DNA from 2 places in the Streptomyces sp. NPDC005141 genome. Region 2 is predicted to be linked to the other one. Evidence: riboswitches for the same ligand, from Rfam matches in the RefSeq annotation. Region 2 holds a riboswitch; the other holds the start of a gene.
The links. Region 2 has a riboswitch for cobalamin ahead of ACWD68_RS30085 (cobalamin biosynthesis protein). Riboswitches for the same ligand answer to the same signal wherever they lie in the genome.
Positions count from the first base shown of each region.

Region 1: another riboswitch for cobalamin. It lies ahead of ACWD68_RS05510 (ribonucleoside-diphosphate reductase subunit alpha); the one in region 2 lies ahead of ACWD68_RS30085 (cobalamin biosynthesis protein).

Region 1 is NZ_JBSFYW010000005.1:26,100-34,176, reverse strand. Features, by position in the region: gene ACWD68_RS05540 (carbohydrate ABC transporter permease) at 1-401, opposite strand, end outside; gene ACWD68_RS05535 (carbohydrate ABC transporter permease) at 398-1,384, opposite strand; gene ACWD68_RS05530 (extracellular solute-binding protein) at 1,531-2,814, opposite strand; gene ACWD68_RS05525 (GntR family transcriptional regulator) at 3,230-3,994, shown strand; gene ACWD68_RS05520 (DUF3311 domain-containing protein) at 4,196-4,459, shown strand; gene mctP (monocarboxylate uptake permease MctP) at 4,456-6,066, shown strand; cobalamin riboswitch at 6,270-6,418, shown strand; gene ACWD68_RS05510 (ribonucleoside-diphosphate reductase subunit alpha) at 6,553-8,077, shown strand, end outside.
Region 2 is NZ_JBSFYW010000047.1:46,036-54,112, forward strand. Features, by position in the region: gene ACWD68_RS30060 (alpha/beta hydrolase family protein) at 1-1,042, opposite strand, end outside; gene ACWD68_RS30065 (class II aldolase/adducin family protein) at 1,398-2,138, opposite strand; partial or broken gene ACWD68_RS30070 (GH25 family lysozyme) at 2,225-2,502, shown strand; gene ACWD68_RS30075 (anion permease) at 2,683-3,924, shown strand; gene ACWD68_RS30080 (hypothetical protein) at 3,945-4,163, shown strand; cobalamin riboswitch at 4,301-4,441, shown strand; gene ACWD68_RS30085 (cobalamin biosynthesis protein) at 4,549-5,496, shown strand; gene ACWD68_RS30090 (cobyric acid synthase) at 5,493-7,088, shown strand; gene cobN (cobaltochelatase subunit CobN) at 7,085-8,077, shown strand, end outside.

The DNA.
Region 1 (8,077 bases), on a different contig from region 2:
AGCGGGACCATCTGGACCGCCAGGATGCCGACGATCACGACCTTGCGGCCGCGGAAGGCGAAGCGGGAGATGGCCAGCGCGGCCAGCATCCCCACCACGATGCCGATCACGACCACGGCGAGCGACACGACGAGGCTGCGGCCCACCGGGCCCCAGAAGTCGGCGATGTCCAGCGCGCGGCGGAAGTTGTCGAGCGTCAGCCCCGTGGGGAACAGGCTCGGGTCGGGGTCGATGGCGTCCTTGGCCGGCTTGAAGGCCGTGTTGAACATCCAGTAGACGGGGAAGCCGGCGGTGAGGAAGACCAGCAGGCCGAGCAGGTTCCAGCCGAGCTTGGACTTGCGGGGCCCGGAGGACTTCCGCCCCGCGGCGGACGCACGCCCGGGCGTGGCGACGGCGCTCATTCGACCTCTCCGATCTTCAGCATCTGACGCATGTACACGGCGACCACGCCCAGGAGCAGCAGCACGGTCAGCAGGGCGATCGCCGATCCCTGCGCGTAGTCGTTGACGACGAAGGCGCGGTCGTACGAGTACGTGGTGAGCAGTTGGAACTCGGCCTCGGGGTGTCCGCCGCGCATCACGAAGACCTGCGGGAACACACCCATGTCCCAGATGACGGAGAGCGTCGTGAGCATCACGATGATCGGCTTGAGGATCGGCAGCGTCACATAGCGGAAGACGCCCCAGGCGCCCGCGCCGTCGAGCCTCGCGGCCTCCTCCAGCTCCGCGGGCACCTGGGTGAGTCCCGCGCTGAGTGTGATGACGACGAACGGCACCGCGCCCCAGACGACCAGCAGCATGATCACGGCCAGGCCCTGCGGACCGCTCGCGAACCAGTTGTGGCCGATCATGTCGACGCCGGGGAGCTTGCTGAGCAGGGCGTTGAAGACGCCGTAGTCGGAGTCGAAGAGCCACTTGAAGACCGTGGTGGCCACGATGATGGGCATGCCCCAGCTGGCCACCAGCACGATGTTGATGAGCGTCTTCACCCAGCCCGAGACGCGCTGGAGGAGCAGCGCGATCAGCATGCCGATGACCATCGTGAAGATGACGGCCCCGCCGGCGAAGACGATCGTCCGGACGACCACCGCCCAGAACTCGCTGTCCCCGAGCACCTTGGAGAAGTTGTCGAAGCCGACCGACTCGGCCGGCTGGAAGCCCCAGAGCTGGGACTGCCCGAACTTCTGGAAGGAGAGCGTGACCAGGCGCACCAGCGGATAGCCGAGGACCACCGCGAGGATCAGCAGACAGGGAGCGAGCAGGGCCCAGGGGGCCGCCGTCGTGCCCGAGGTCCGCTTGACGCGTGGTGCCCTGGGGGCGGCCGGTGGCGGTGCCTGCCGCGGAGGCGGCACCTTGGCGGGGGTGGTCGTGTCTGCGGCACTCATCGCGCGCTCCTCAGCGGTCCCTCAGGTCGTACGAAAGCGAAGGCCCGCACGGCCGGGCGCCGCGGGGGCGAGCCCCGGGCCGGGCCGTACGGGAGGCAGGGCCCCGCCCCTCCGCGAAGGAGGACCGACGGGGCCCTGCACTCAGGTCACTTGGTGTTGATGACCTTGTCGATCTTGGCGTCCGCTTCCTTCGCGGCGTCCTCGACCGACTTCTTGCCGGTGCCGATGCTCTGCAGCATGGTCTGCAGGACCTGGGCCTTCTCGACCTGGCCCCAGCCCGGCGCCATCGGGACGAACCAGTTGGACTCGGCCGCGGTGGCCGGGACGACCGTCGCCGGGTCGTTCTTCAGGGTGGCGAGGTCGGTCTTGTTGTTGGGCAGGTTGCCCTTGCCCATCAGGCCCTTCTGGCCCTTGGCGCCGGTGAACGCGTTGATCCACTCGGCGGCGACGGTCTGCGCCTTCGACTTCACCGGGACGGCGAGGTCGGAGCCGCCCAGGAAGACCGGGAGGTTCTTGCCGGACGGGCCGGGCATCACGAAGTTCTCGAGGTTGCCCTTGAGCTTGCCGGTCTTGTCGCTCTTCGGGTCCTCGGCGGTCGCGCCCTCCCAGGCGGCGCCGAAGATCATGCCGGACTTGCCCTGGCCGTAGACGATGTAGCGGTCGGACTCGTCCTTGGTCTTGTCGCCGTGCATGTACGAGTCGACGACGTTCTTGAACTCGGTGAGGCCCTTGACCGACTCGGGCGAGGAGAGATTGGCCTTCCACTGGCCGCCCTCCTCCTTCGCGATGGAGCCGCCGGCGTCGTAGACGAAGGACATGGCCGCGTACCAGTCGCGGGTCGGCTGGTACCAGGCGCTGAACTTGTCGCCCTGCTTCTTCTGGATCTTGTCCAGGGCGGAGGTGAGCTCCTTGTACGTCTTCGGCGGGGTCTTCACGCCGACGGAGGCGGCGACATCCTTGCGCCAGTTGCCGACGCGGCCACCGGCGTAGTACGGCACGCCGTAGGCCTTGCCGTCGTAGGTCACGGAGGCCTTGAGGCCGTCCAGCCAGGCGTCCGAGTTCTCGAACTTGGCCGCGTCCAGGGGAGCGAAGGCGCCCTTGACCATGTAGCCGAGCATCTCGGTGTTGCCCATCTCGACCACGTCGGGCACCTTGTCGGTGGCGAGGACCGCGTCGAGCTTGGTGTTCTTGTCCGGCCAGCCGTAGTACTCGTGGTTGATCTTGATGCCGGGGTGCTTCGCCTTGATCGCCGCGTCGGCCGCCTTGACCAGCTCGGGCCAGTTGTTCTGCGCGTCGACCGTGAGCCAGACCGTCAGCTCCTTGGCGTCCGCGCCCTTGTCCGACCCCCCGGACTTGTCGTCGTTCCCGCACGCCGCGATGGAGAACATCATGCCCGCGATACCGATCGCGGCTATCAGCTTGCGCTTCACGCCACCCTCCTCAGGGATGTCACAAACCCCCCTGCTCCCCGCGGTGACATAACGCCGTGTACCACCCGTGGGGCCGGGACTGGACCAATGGTGTAGACCAGTACGGGGAGCTTGGCCTAGACCTAGGGGGGTGTCAAGGGTGTGTAAGCCCGTCCAGTCGGCCGTTATGGGACCTACATATGCAAGGACCTTTAAGTAGGTAAGCGGCATAAACAGCGGGCCTGTTCACGGCCCGCGGCGGAGCCGCCCGTGCGGCCGTCTGTACGCGATGGACTAGACCAACGGGTACGTCGACGGTATATAGAGGGGATCACGGAGCGTGCGGGGGACACTCGCACGTCAAGCCGTGCCACGATGTGAGCCGTGGCCGACGGTAGGTCGGTCGCTTCGGCATCCGGAGCCGGGAAGGCAGAGCATGAGCACCGACGTCAGCAGTGCGGAGAACGAGGGTGGGGCGCCCATCCGTACCGCGCGCGTGCCCAAGTACTACCGCCTCAAGAAGCACCTGCTCGACATGACGGAGACACTGCCGCCGGGTACGCCGGTACCGCCCGAGCGGACTCTCGCGGCCGAGTTCGACACTTCGCGCACCACGGTGCGGCAGGCCCTTCAGGAGCTGGTCGTCGAGGGCCGCCTCGAACGCATCCAGGGCAAGGGCACCTTCGTCGCCAAACCGAAGGTCTCCCAGGCGCTCCAACTGACCTCGTACACCGAGGACATGCGCGCCCAGGGCCTCGAACCCACCTCGCAGCTGCTGGACATCGGCTACATCACCGCGGACGAGAGCCTCGCCGGTCTGCTCGACATCTCGGCCGGCGGCCGGGTGCTGCGCATCGAGCGGCTGCGCCTCGCGAGCGGCGAGCCGATGGCCATCGAAACGACCCACCTCTCCGCCAAGCGCTTTCCCGCCCTGCGCAGGTCGCTCGTCAAGTACACCTCTCTCTACACCGCGCTCGCCGAGGTCTACGACGTCCATCTCGCCGAGGCGGAGGAGACCATCGAGACCTCGCTGGCGACCCCGCGCGAGGCCGGACTGCTCGGCACCGACGTGGGCCTGCCCATGCTGATGCTCTCCCGCCACTCGCTCGACCGGCAGGGCGAGCCGGTGGAATGGGTGCGGTCGGTGTACCGGGGAGACCGGTACAAGTTCGTCGCCCGACTCAAGCGCCCGCAGGACTGATCCGCGCGGGGTGGCGCGCGGGCCCGGACGGGCCGTCAGGATCCGTACCCCTCCGAGGGGTTGCGCTCCTGATGAGGGCCCCGCGCGCACCCTCACGAACCCTCCACACCCGCCGTCCGGCCAGGGGTTCCCGAAAGCGGAACCATCCCCTAGATTGCCTGCGCGTTACCCAGGTGATCGATGAGGGGACGGAGCCGACCCATGTCAGACCTGCCCGAAGTGAAACCACCGGTGGTGACACCGGTCCGTGCGGTGATCGCCATCTGTCTGCTCGCGCCCTTCGTGGCGATGCTGTGGGTCGGTTCCTACGCCAAGACCGACCCGGTCTTCATCGGCATCCCGTTCTTCTACTGGTACCAGATGCTGTGGGTGCCCCTCTCCACGGCGCTGACCGTGACCGCGTACGTGCTGTGGAAGCGTGACCAGCGGGCCCGCACCTCCGTGAAGGGAGGTGCCGGAGCATGAACGACGGTGTGAACGGCGTCGCCCTCGGCGTCTTCGTCTTCTTCTTCCTGGCCGTCACGGTCATGGGCTTCCTGGCCGCGCGCTGGCGCAGGGCCGACAACGAACACAGCCTCGACGAATGGGGCCTGGGCGGCCGGTCCTTCGGCACCTGGGTGACCTGGTTCCTGCTCGGCGGCGACCTCTACACGGCGTACACCTTCGTCGCCGTACCGGCGGCGATCTACGCGGCGGGCGCGGCCGGCTTCTTCGCCGTGCCGTACACGATCCTGGTCTACCCGCTGATCTTCACCTTCCTGCCCCGCCTCTGGTCGGTCTCCCACAAGCACGGCTATGTGACGACCTCGGACTTCGTGCGCGGCCGCTTCGGCTCCAAGGGCCTGTCCCTCGCCGTGGCCGTCACCGGAATCCTGGCCACCATGCCGTACATCGCGCTCCAGCTGGTCGGCATCCAGGCCGTCCTCGACGTGATGGGCGTGGGCGGCGGCGAGAGCACCAACTGGTTCGTCAAGGACCTGCCGCTCCTCATCGCCTTCGGCGTGCTGGCCGCGTACACCTACTCCTCGGGGCTGCGGGCCCCCGCCCTGATCGCGTTCGTGAAGGACACCCTGATCTACATCGTGATCGCGGTGGCCATCATCTACATCCCGATCAAGCTCGGCGGCTTCGACGAGATCTTCAAGGCGGCGAGCGACAAGTACACGGCCGCGGGCGCCGGCGGGCTCGTCCCCGCCGAGGCGGGCCAGTGGACGTACGCCACCCTCGCGCTCGGCTCCGCACTGGCGCTGTTCATGTATCCGCACTCGATCACCGCGACGCTGTCCAGCCGCAGCCGCGAGGTGATCCGCCGGAACACCACGATCCTGCCGCTGTACTCGCTGATGCTGGGCCTGCTCGCCCTGCTCGGGTTCATGGCGATCGCGGCCGGCGTGAAGGTGCAGAACGGCCAGCTCGCCATCCCCCAGCTCTTCGAGAACATGTTCCCGGACTGGTTCGCGGGCGTGGCCTTCGCCGCCATCGGCATCGGGGCACTCGTCCCGGCGGCCATCATGTCCATCGCGGCCGCGAACCTCTTCACCCGCAACATCTACAAGGACTTCATCAAGCCGGACGCGACCCCGCGGCAGGAGACCCAGGTCTCCAAGCTGGTCTCGCTCCTGGTGAAGGTGGGCGCGCTGGTCTTCGTCCTGACCATGGACAAGACCGTCGCGATCAACTTCCAGCTGCTCGGCGGCATCTGGATCCTGCAGACGTTCCCGGCGCTGGTCGGCGGGCTGTTCACCCGCTGGTTCCACCGCTGGGCCCTGCTCGGCGGATGGGCCGTCGGCATGCTCTACGGCACGATCGCCGCGTACGGGGTGGCCTCGCCGACCCAGAAGCACTTCGGCGGCAGCTCGAAGGAGATCCCCGGCATCGGGGAGATCGGCTACATCGGCCTGACGGCGTTCCTCCTGAACGTGGCCGTCTCCGTCGCCCTCACCTTCGCCCTGCGGGCGTTCAAGGCCCCGGACGGCGTCGACGAGACGTCGCCCGGGGACTACACGGCCGACGCGGGAGACCCCGGCGTCGAGACGGAGCTCCCCCCGGCCACGGCGGGCGCGAGCCACTAGCCGGCAGGAAGCGACAGCGCCGTACGACGGGCCGCCGGGCGGGAAGCCGGCGGCCCGTCGCCGTGCCGGGCGGGCGCCGCGAGGCCCTCGTACGCAGCCCGACGACATCCGGCCGCTCACCTACGAGTTGACGCTCCAGCACGCTCCGTAGCGCTCCCTGACACCGACTCGACACAACATGTGGGGGTACTCCCGAAGCCCGGCACAAGATGTATGCTCATGGTCGCTGTCGCCGCAGGGGAATCCGGTGCGAATCCGGAACTGTCCCGCAACGGTGTACTTGTGTGTGTTCGCGTATCCACGCGCCCGCACTCGCGTCAGTCCGAGGACCTGCCGACAGCGCGCCCCGGCCGTCCGGCCCGGGTGCCGACGACGTCCGGGCCTCGCGGAATGGGCCGGTGGACGCGGTGCGCTGCTGCCCAGAAGCGCTCCCGTGTGCCCCCTGCCTCCCCGCAAGGCCCCGTGCCGAGCGAGGGAGAGTCCCACGTGACCATCGCGCCAGCCGATCCGGCTTCACTGACCGCGCAGCAGGCCCCGGTGGAGACCGACGGTCCCGGAGCCGCGCTGCTGCGGACCCTGACGGATCTCACCGCCGACCTCCCCGACGCCGACCCCGGCCGGGTCGCCGCCGCGGCGCTGCGCGGCCGGTCCGCCCGCGCCGACGAGGCCGAGCTGCGCGAACTGGCCACCGAGGCGGCCGCAGGGCTCATCTCCGAGGATCCCGCCTACTCCCGGCTGGCCGCCCGCCTGCTCACGATCAGCATCGCCGCGGAGGCCGCCTCCCAGGGCGTCACGACCTTCTCCGAGTCGGTCGCCGTCGGCCACCGCGAGGGCCTGATCGCCGACCGCACGGCCGAGTTCGTCCGCCTGCACACGGCCCGCCTCGACGCGTTGATCGCCGCGTCCTTCGCCGAGGACGCCGACGACCGCTTCGGCTACTTCGGGCTGCGCACGCTGCACAGCCGCTATCTGCTCCGGCACCCGATCACCCGCAGCGTCGTCGAGACGCCCCAGCACTTCATGCTCCGGGTGGCCTCCGGCCTCGCCGAGGACGACACGGCCCGCTCGGTGGACGAAGTCACCGCGCTCTACCGGCTCATGAGCCGCCTGGACTACCTCCCCTCCTCCCCCACGCTCTTCAACTCCGGTACGCGGCACCCCCAGATGTCGTCCTGCTACCTCCTCGACTCCCCGCTGGACGAGCTGGACTCCATCTACGACCGCTACCACCAGGTGGCGCGCCTGTCGAAGCACGCGGGCGGCATCGGCCTGTCCTACTCCCGCATCCGCTCGCGCGGTTCGCTGATCCGCGGCACGAACGGGCACTCCAACGGCATCGTCCCGTTCCTCAAGACGCTCGACGCCTCGGTCGCCGCGGTGAACCAGGGCGGCCGGCGCAAGGGCGCGGCCGCGGTCTACCTGGAGACCTGGCACTCCGACATCGAGGAGTTCCTGGAGCTGCGCGACAACACCGGTGAGGACGCCCGGCGTACGCACAACCTGAACCTCGCGCACTGGATCCCGGACGAGTTCATGCGCCGGGTGAACGAGGACGGCACCTGGTCGCTCTTCTCCCCCTCCGACGTGCCGGAACTGGTCGACCTGTGGGGCGACGCGTTCGACGCGGCCTACCGCAAGGCCGAGGAGGCGGGCCTCGCCAGGAAGACCATCCCGGCCCGCGACCTGTACGGCCGCATGATGCGCACCCTCGCGCAGACCGGCAACGGCTGGATGACCTTCAAGGACGCCGCCAACCGCACCGCCAACCAGACGGCGGAGCCGGGCCACACCGTCCACTCCTCGAACCTGTGCACCGAGATCCTGGAGGTCACGGACGACGGGGAGACGGCGGTCTGCAACCTGGGCTCGGTCAACCTGGGCGCGTTCGTGGTCGGTCAGGACATCGACTGGGAGCGGCTCGACGAGACCGTCCGCACCGCGGTGACCTTCCTCGACCGCGTCGTCGACATCAACTTCTACCCGACCGAACAGGCGGGCCGCTCCAACTCCC
Region 2 (8,077 bases):
GGACGGTGTGCAGGGTGACCAGGTCGGGGCGGCTCGCGGCCAGGCGGCGCGAGGGTCCCCAGGGGGCGATGGTGTCGTCCGGGCCGTGCACCAGCAGCGTCGGCACCTTGAGCTGGTCGGGATGCGCGGCGTTCGCGATGCGGTCTCCGCGTACCCCGGTGCGGCCCTGGGCGGCGCGCACCGCGAGCGGCAGCAGGACGCGCGGGGTGTGGCGGGCGCCCGCGAGGGCGCGCAGGGTGGTCTCCCAGTCGAGGACCGGCGAGTCCAGGACGAGCCCGGAGATCCGCTCGCGCAGCGCGGAGTGGGCGGCGGCGCGCAGCGCCATGGTGGCGCCGGTGGACCAGCCGTACAGGACGACCCGCTCGGCGCCGTACCGCACGGCGTACCGGATGGCGGCGTCGAGGTCGCGCCACTCGGTCTCGCCGAGGTGGTTCAGCCCGTCCGGCGGGCGGGGTGCGCCGAGGTCTCCGCGGTAGGCGAGGTCGAGGACGGGGAAGTGCCGGCTGTTCAGGAACCCCATCACGTTCATGGGGTGTTCCCGGGTGGCGCCCAGGCCGTGCACGGTGATGACCCAGGTGTCGCGGACGGCGGGCAGGAACCATGCGGGCAGGGCACCGAGTTCGCCGGGCACGTCGACGTCGGCGTGTTCGAGTCCGAGGGCGGACCCGGGGTCGCCGACGTACAGGTTCGGGGTGAGCCACACCTTGTCGCCGGGTTCCAGGGAACCGTGCGTGACGCCTTCCAGCCGGCGGACGACGGTGTCGGCGGTGTGGGGGACGGAGTTCATGAGGGGGCCGACGACCGCGTGGGAGCCGTCTCCCGAGAGGCCGTAGGTTCCCGGGCGCCGGGAGGCCAGGGCCCGGGTCAGGGTGATTCCGCCCGCCGTCGTGGCGTGCACGGTGAGGCGGGGTTCGCTGGGCAGCGGCTTGCCGGGCCTCGTCTTCAGCGCGGCGTCGCTGGCGAACCGGCCTGCCGCCACGGAGGCCGCGCCCGCGGCTATGGCTACGGTGACGGCCGCTGCCGTGGCTCTTAGGGTGCGCACTCGACCAGTTTCCCGGCGGATCCCGTCATCGGCCAGCGGGAAGGGCACAAGGGGTGACGGGCGCGGTGCATCGGACCCCGCGTGCGCGGCGTGCGCGGCGTGCCGGCGGCCGGAGCACGACGCCCGGCGACGGCCGGGCCACACCTCGTTCGGGCCGTACCCCTTCCCGGTCCTGGCGTTCCGGTCCTGCCCCTTCCCGGTCCTGGCGTTCCGGTCCTGCCCCTTCCCGGTCCTGCCCCTTCAGGTCCTGGCCCCTTCAGGTCCTGTCCACTTCCGCCCAGGCACCTCCCGCCCGCGCCCGTCCCGCCCGCGCCCGTCCCGCCCGTGCCCCTTCCGGCCGTGCCCCTTCCCGGCCCTATCCCTTCTGGCCGTACCCCCGCAGGCTCTCGGCCGCCTCCTGGAGTCGGTCCGGTGAGATCAGGGCGGGCGTCAGGCCCGGGACCGAGGAGGCCAGGAGCCAGACGCGGCACATCCATTCGAGCTGGGCCGTGCGGTCGTACGCCTGGTCCAGCGAGGCTCCGTAGGCGACGGTGCCGTGGTTCTGGAGGAGGCAGGCGCTGCGCTCGGTCAGGGCCCGCAGCATGTTCTCGGCCAACTCCGGCGTGCCGTACGTCGCGTAGGGGGCGACGCGGACCGGGCCGCCGAGGGCGCCGGTCATGTAGTGGATCGGCGGGAGACCGGGGACGAGGGTCGAGACGGCCGTCGCGTGGGGGGCGTGGGTGTGGACGACGGCCCGGGCGTCGGTCTCCCGGTAGACGGCGAGGTGCATCGGCAGTTCGCTCGTCGGACGGAGCGAACCGAGCAGCTGCCGGCCGTCGAGGCCGACACCGACGATGTCGTCGTGCGTCAGCCGGTCGTAGGGCACGCCCGTGGGTGTGACCAGGACGGTGTCGCCGACGCGGACGGAGACGTTGCCCGACGTACCGACGACCAGCCCGTCGGTCACGGTCCGGCGGGCCGTCGTGACGAGCTCGTCCCAGGCCCGCCGGACGGCGTCCCCCGTGTCCCTCGCAGCCGCCTCGTCCCGCTCGTCGCACTCGTCCGCCATCGCTGGGTCCTCCCGCCCGTCCCGTGCGTCCCGGTGCCGCTCAGCCATGCCGCGATCCTGCCAGGCGCGCCCGTGGGCGCACCTCGGGCGGACGCGCTGCAGGACGGAAGCAGAGCCTCCGAAAGGGCGCGAACTGGATCAAGGCTTTCAGCGACGAGGTCCGGCGGGAGACCGATCGACGTCCTGTGATTTACACCACAACGCATTGGTGGAACGCCTGCACCGGCTCCAGCAGGGCTTTTGCCGCGAATCACGCCCTGTGGCCGACCCGTTACGACCCGGCGGACGCCGGCCGACTGCCGCCGGCTGGTCCGTGTGGACCTTCTGACAGTACGACAACGGCGGCAGCCTGCCGGGTGACCAGAATCCCTTCCATGGATCCCGGGCTCAGCTCGAGCGGCTCACCCGGGGTGGCGACCCGGACCGGAGCCAGAAATTCCGCATCCGTTCGACCCGCGGCTTCGCCCCTTCAGCACAAGCGGAGGGGCGATTCGCCGTTCGGGTCACCGCGCAGCCCGCCCCAGTTCATCTTCCGTTCACCCAGGTTGCTTACGGTCCCCCTGCCACTGACGTCCAACAGAAGCCTGGGTAAATGGAACACATCACGCTCCTCCTCGGAATCGTGATCGTCACCGCTCTCGTGTTCGATTTCACGAACGGTTTCCACGACACCGCCAACGCGATGGCCACCACCATCTCGACCGGCGCACTCAAGCCCAAGGTCGCGGTGGCCATGTCCGCCGCCCTCAACCTTGTCGGCGCCTTCCTCTCGGTGGAGGTCGCCAACACGATCTCCAAAGGCCTCGTCGATGAATCCGGCATCCAGCCAGAAGTGATCTTCGCCGCCCTCGTCGGCGCGATCCTCTGGAACCTGGTGACGTGGCTCGTCGGTCTCCCGTCCAGCTCCTCGCACGCCCTCATGGGCGGCCTGGTCGGCGCCACCATCGCCTCCGCCGGTACCGGCGCGGTGCACGGGGACGTCCTGGTCGGCAAGGTGCTCCTCCCCGCCGTCGCGGCCCCGATCGTCGCCGGTCTGGCCGCGATGTTCGCCACCCGGCTGTCGTACAAGCTCAGTGGCAACGCCGACACCAAGGCCACCAAGAAGGGGTACCGCGCCGGCCAGATAGCCTCCGCGGGCCTGGTCTCGCTGGCCCACGGCACCAACGACGCGCAGAAGACGATGGGCATCATCACCCTGGCCCTGGTCGCCGGTGGCGCCGTCGCTCCCGACTCCGACCCGCCGGTCTGGGTCATCCTCTGCGCCGGTCTCGCCATCGCGCTCGGCACCTACCTGGGCGGCTGGCGCATCATCCGCACGATGGGCAAGGGCCTGACCGACCTCCAGCCGCAGCAGGGCTTCGCCGCCCAGACCAGCGCGGCCACGGTCATCCTGGCGTCTTCGCACATCGGCTTCTCCCTCTCCACCACGCACTCGGTCTCCGGTTCCGTGATGGGTGCGGGCCTCGGCCGCAAGGGCGGCGTGGTCCGCTGGTCCACCGCCACCCGTATGGTCGTCGCCTGGATCCTCACACTGCCCGCCGCCGCCCTGGTCGGCGCGCTCGCCGAGTGGGTCACCGGCTTCGGCGCCTGGGGCACCACGCTCGTCGCGGTCTTCCTGGTCGGGTCCAGCTTCGCGATCTGGCGCCGCTCGCGCCGCGAGGTGATCGACCACACCAACGTGAACGACGCCGAGGAGCCCGCCGGTGTGGTGACCCAGGCCATCGCCGCCGTCACCCCGCCCCCGGCCGGCACCGTGGCCGAGGACCTCACGGCCACCATCCCGGCTCCCGCCGAGCCCGCGGCGGCCCCGTCGGCGCCGTCCCCCGTGGCCTGAGAACCGAAGGAAGAAACAGCATGCACATCGACTGGTCAGCCCTCGGGTCCGTCTTCGGGGTCAGCCTCGGAGTGACCGTGGCCCTCGTCGCCCTCTTCACCCTGGGTGTCGCCGGCCTCTCCAAGAAGGAGTCGGCCCAGGGCGGTTCCGCGGTCGCGGCCGCCACGGGCGCGTACGTCTGCTTCGCGGCCTGCGCCGCGGCGGTGGTGTACGGCATCTCTCTGATCATGACCAAGTAACCCGGATCGAGCGGCCCGAACAGGGGTTGCGCCGAGCGGCACTTCGCGTGGGGTGCGGGACGGATCACCGTCCCGCACCCCACGCGTATGTGGGCCTTCGCACACTCTCCCTCCGCAGGTCAACAGCCAGTTGACGGCCGTTCTCGCCCCGTGGTGGACTGCCGGAGCCAAGTACGGCGGCATGAGAGGAAGCCGGTGCGAATCCGGCGCGGTCCCGCCACTGTCATCGGGGAAGAAACTCCCCGGGAGCCAGGAACTCTCACCGCCGGTCTCGTCGAACCAGGGCGTGGACACCCTGAGTGAGGACATATCGCCATGCGCGGCTGCCCGTTGCCCATTTCGCTGAGTACGAGGGTTCCGCTCCACCCCACGGCCGGCTGACCCCGTGCGTGCCGATCGCGTCTTCGCGTACGGCGCCGCCGCCGGCCTCCTCGGCGACCTGCTGCTCGGCGATCCCCGCCGGGGGCATCCGGTCGCCGCGTTCGGGCGGGCCGCCGCGTCCGTGGAGCGGGCGCTGTGGCGGGACCACCGCGGGTGGGGCGCGCTGCACACGGCCGTCTGCGTGGGCGGTGCCACCGGACTGGCCGCGCTCGCGCGTCATTCCGTCCGCACCTCGCGTACCGCCTCCGTCGCGCTGACCGCCGCCACCACCTGGGCCGTCGTCGGGGGGACCTCCCTCGGCCGTGAGGCTCGGGCCGTCGCCGGCGCGCTCGCGGCCGGTGACATCGAGGTCGCCCGGGAACGGCTGCCGCATCTGTGCGGGCGTGACCCGCAGGCGCTGGACGCCGACGGCATCGCGCGTGCCGTCGTCGAGTCCGTCGCCGAGAACACCTCCGACGCCGTGGTCGGCGCTCTGGTCTGGGGCGCCCTCGGCGGTGTGCCGGGCCTCGTCGCCTTCCGCGCCGCGAACACTCTCGACGCCATGGTCGGGCACAAGTCCCCCCGGTACCGGCGCTACGGCTGGGCCTCCGCCCGGCTCGACGATGTCGCCGGCTGGCCGGGAGCCCGGCTGACCGCCGTCCTCGCCGCCGCGGCGGGGGGCGACCCGCGCGGCGCAGTGCGCGCCTGGCGCGCGGACGCCCGCAGACATCCGAGTCCCAACGCCGGGCCCGTGGAGGCCTCGTTCGCCGGAGCGCTTGGCGTGCGGCTCGGCGGCACCCTGTCGTACGGGGGCCGGGTCGAGCACCGTCCCGTGCTCAACGACGCCGGACGCGCCGTCCACGTCCACGACATCGAACGATCCGTACGGCTCTCCCGCCGCGTCGGCTGGCTCGCGCTCGGCGTGAGCACCGCCGGACGGGTCCTGCTCACCAGGAAGGGGCGCACCGCATGAGCGGCGGGCTGCTGATCGCCGGAACCACCTCCGACGCGGGCAAGAGCGTCGTGACCGCCGGGATCTGCCGGTGGCTGGTGCGGCAGGGCGTCAAGGTCGCGCCCTTCAAGGCGCAGAACATGTCCCTGAACTCGTTCGTGACGCGCGAGGGCGCCGAGATCGGGCGGGCGCAGGCCATGCAGGCGCAGGCCGCCCGGGTGGAGCCGACCGCGCTGATGAATCCCGTGCTGCTCAAGCCGGGCAGCGACCGCAGCAGCCAGGTCGTGCTGATGGGCAAGCCGGTGGGCGAGATGAGCGCCCGCGGGTTCTTCGGGGGACCCGGGCACGCGGCGGAGGCGCCGTCGGCCGTCGTGTCTCCCGGGGAAAGGCTGCACGGCGGGCGGCAGGAAGCACTCCTCGGGACCGTCCTCGACTGTCTGGCCCAGTTGCGGGGCACGTATGACGCGGTGATCTGTGAGGGAGCCGGCAGTCCGGCCGAGATCAATCTGCGGCGCACCGACATCGTGAACATGGGGGTGGCACGGAACGCGGGGCTTCCCGTGCTCGTCGTCGGTGACATCGACCGGGGCGGTGTGTTCGCGTCGTTCTTCGGGACGGTCGCGTTGCTGTCGCCCGAGGACCAGGCGCTCGTCGCCGGGTTCCTCGTCAACAAGTTCCGCGGTGACGTCACCCTGCTGGAGCCCGGGCTCGACATGCTGCACGGCCTCACCGGGCGCCGCTCCTACGGCGTTCTGCCCTTCCAGCACGGCCTCGGCATCGACGAGGAGGACGGGCTGCGGGTCTCGCTGCGCGGGGCCGTCCGCGAGTCGGCCGTCTCCTCCCCCGTCGGCGAGGACATCCTGCGGGTCGCCGTCTGCGCGATCCCGCTGATGTCCAACTTCACCGACGTGGACGCGCTGGCCGCCGAACCGGGCATCGTCGTGCGGTTCGTGGACCGGGCCGAGGAACTGGCCGACGCGGATCTGGTCGTCGTGCCCGGGACCCGGGGCACGGTGAGGGCGCTTCAGTGGCTGCGCGAGCGCGGCCTCGCGGACGCGATCGCACGCCGGGCCGCCGAGGGACGGCCCGTGCTCGGCATCTGCGGCGGCTACCAGCTCCTCGGAGAACACATCGAGGACGAGGTCGAGTCGCGCGCCGGTCAGGTCGACGGGCTCGGACTCCTCCCCGTACGCGTGCGGTTCGCGCGGGAGAAGACCCTGACACGGCCGGTCGGCGAGGCCCTCGGCGAGCACGTCGAGGGGTACGAGATCCATCACGGCGTCGCCGAAGTCCTGGGCGGGGAGCCGTTCCTCCGCGATGCCGAGGGACGCGGCCTGGACGGATGCCGGGTCGGCGCCGTCTGGGGCACGCACTGGCACGGCTCGCTGGAGTCGGACGGTTTCCGGCGGGCCTTCCTGCGCGAAGTGGCGGCCGCCGCGGGCCGTCGTTTCGTGCCGGCGGCCGACACGTCGTTCGCGGCGCTGCGCGAGGAGCAGCTGGACCGGCTCGGCGATCTGATCGAGGAACACGCGGACACGGACGCGCTGTGGCGGCTCATCGAGTCCGGCGCGCCGCAAGGACTGCCCTTCATTCCACCGGGAGCGCCCGCATGAGCACAGTGTTGTTGTTGTCGACCGCCGACACGGATCTGCTGGCGGCCCGCGCCTCCGGCGCCGCCTACCGGATCGGCAATCCGACCCGGGTGGACGTCACGGACGAACTCCCCGCGCTCGTCGAGGGCGCGGACCTCGCCGTCGTACGGCTGCTCGGTGGCAAGCGGGCCTGGGAGGACGGGCTGGCCTTTCTGAAGGCTTCCGGCATCCCGACGGTGCTGCTCGGCGGCGAGTCGGTCCCGGACGCCGAGCTGATGGCCGAGTCGTCGGTGCCCGCGGGTGTGGTCGCGGAGGCGCTGCGCTACCTCGTCGAGGGCGGCCCGGCCAACCTGGCCGAGCTGGCCCGGTTCCTCTCGGACACCGTGCTCCTCACGGGTGAGGGCTTCGAGGAGCCGCGGAAGTCGGCGGAGTTCGGCGTCCACGGCGAGCGTGCCTTCGTCGAGGGCAGGCCGACCGTCGGCGTGCTGTTCTACCGGGCGCACGAGCTGTCCGGGAACACCGCGTTCGTCGACACGCTGTGCGACGCGATCGAGGCACGGGGCGCCAACGCCCTCGCGGTGTACTGCGGTTCGCTGCGCGATGCCGACCCGGCCCTGTACGAGATCCTCGGCCGTGCCGACGTGCTCGTCGCCACCGTCCTCGCGGCGGGCGGCACCCACGCCTCGCAGGCGTCCGCGGGCGGCGACGAGGAGGCCTGGGACATCGGGGCGCTCGCCGACCTCGACATCCCGGTCCTCCAGGGGCTCTGCCTGACCTCGTCGAAGAGCGCCTGGGACGCGTCGGACGCGGCCCTGTCCCCCATGGACGCGGCGATGCAGGTCGCGATCCCGGAGTTCGACGGCCGTCTCATCACCGTGCCGTTCTCCTTCAAGGAGCAGGGTCCGGACGACGTCCCGGTGTATGTCGCCGACCCCGAGCGGGCCGCGCGGGTCGCCGGAATCGCCCTTCGGCACGCCCTGTTGAAGCACAAGCCGAACGCGGAGAAGAAG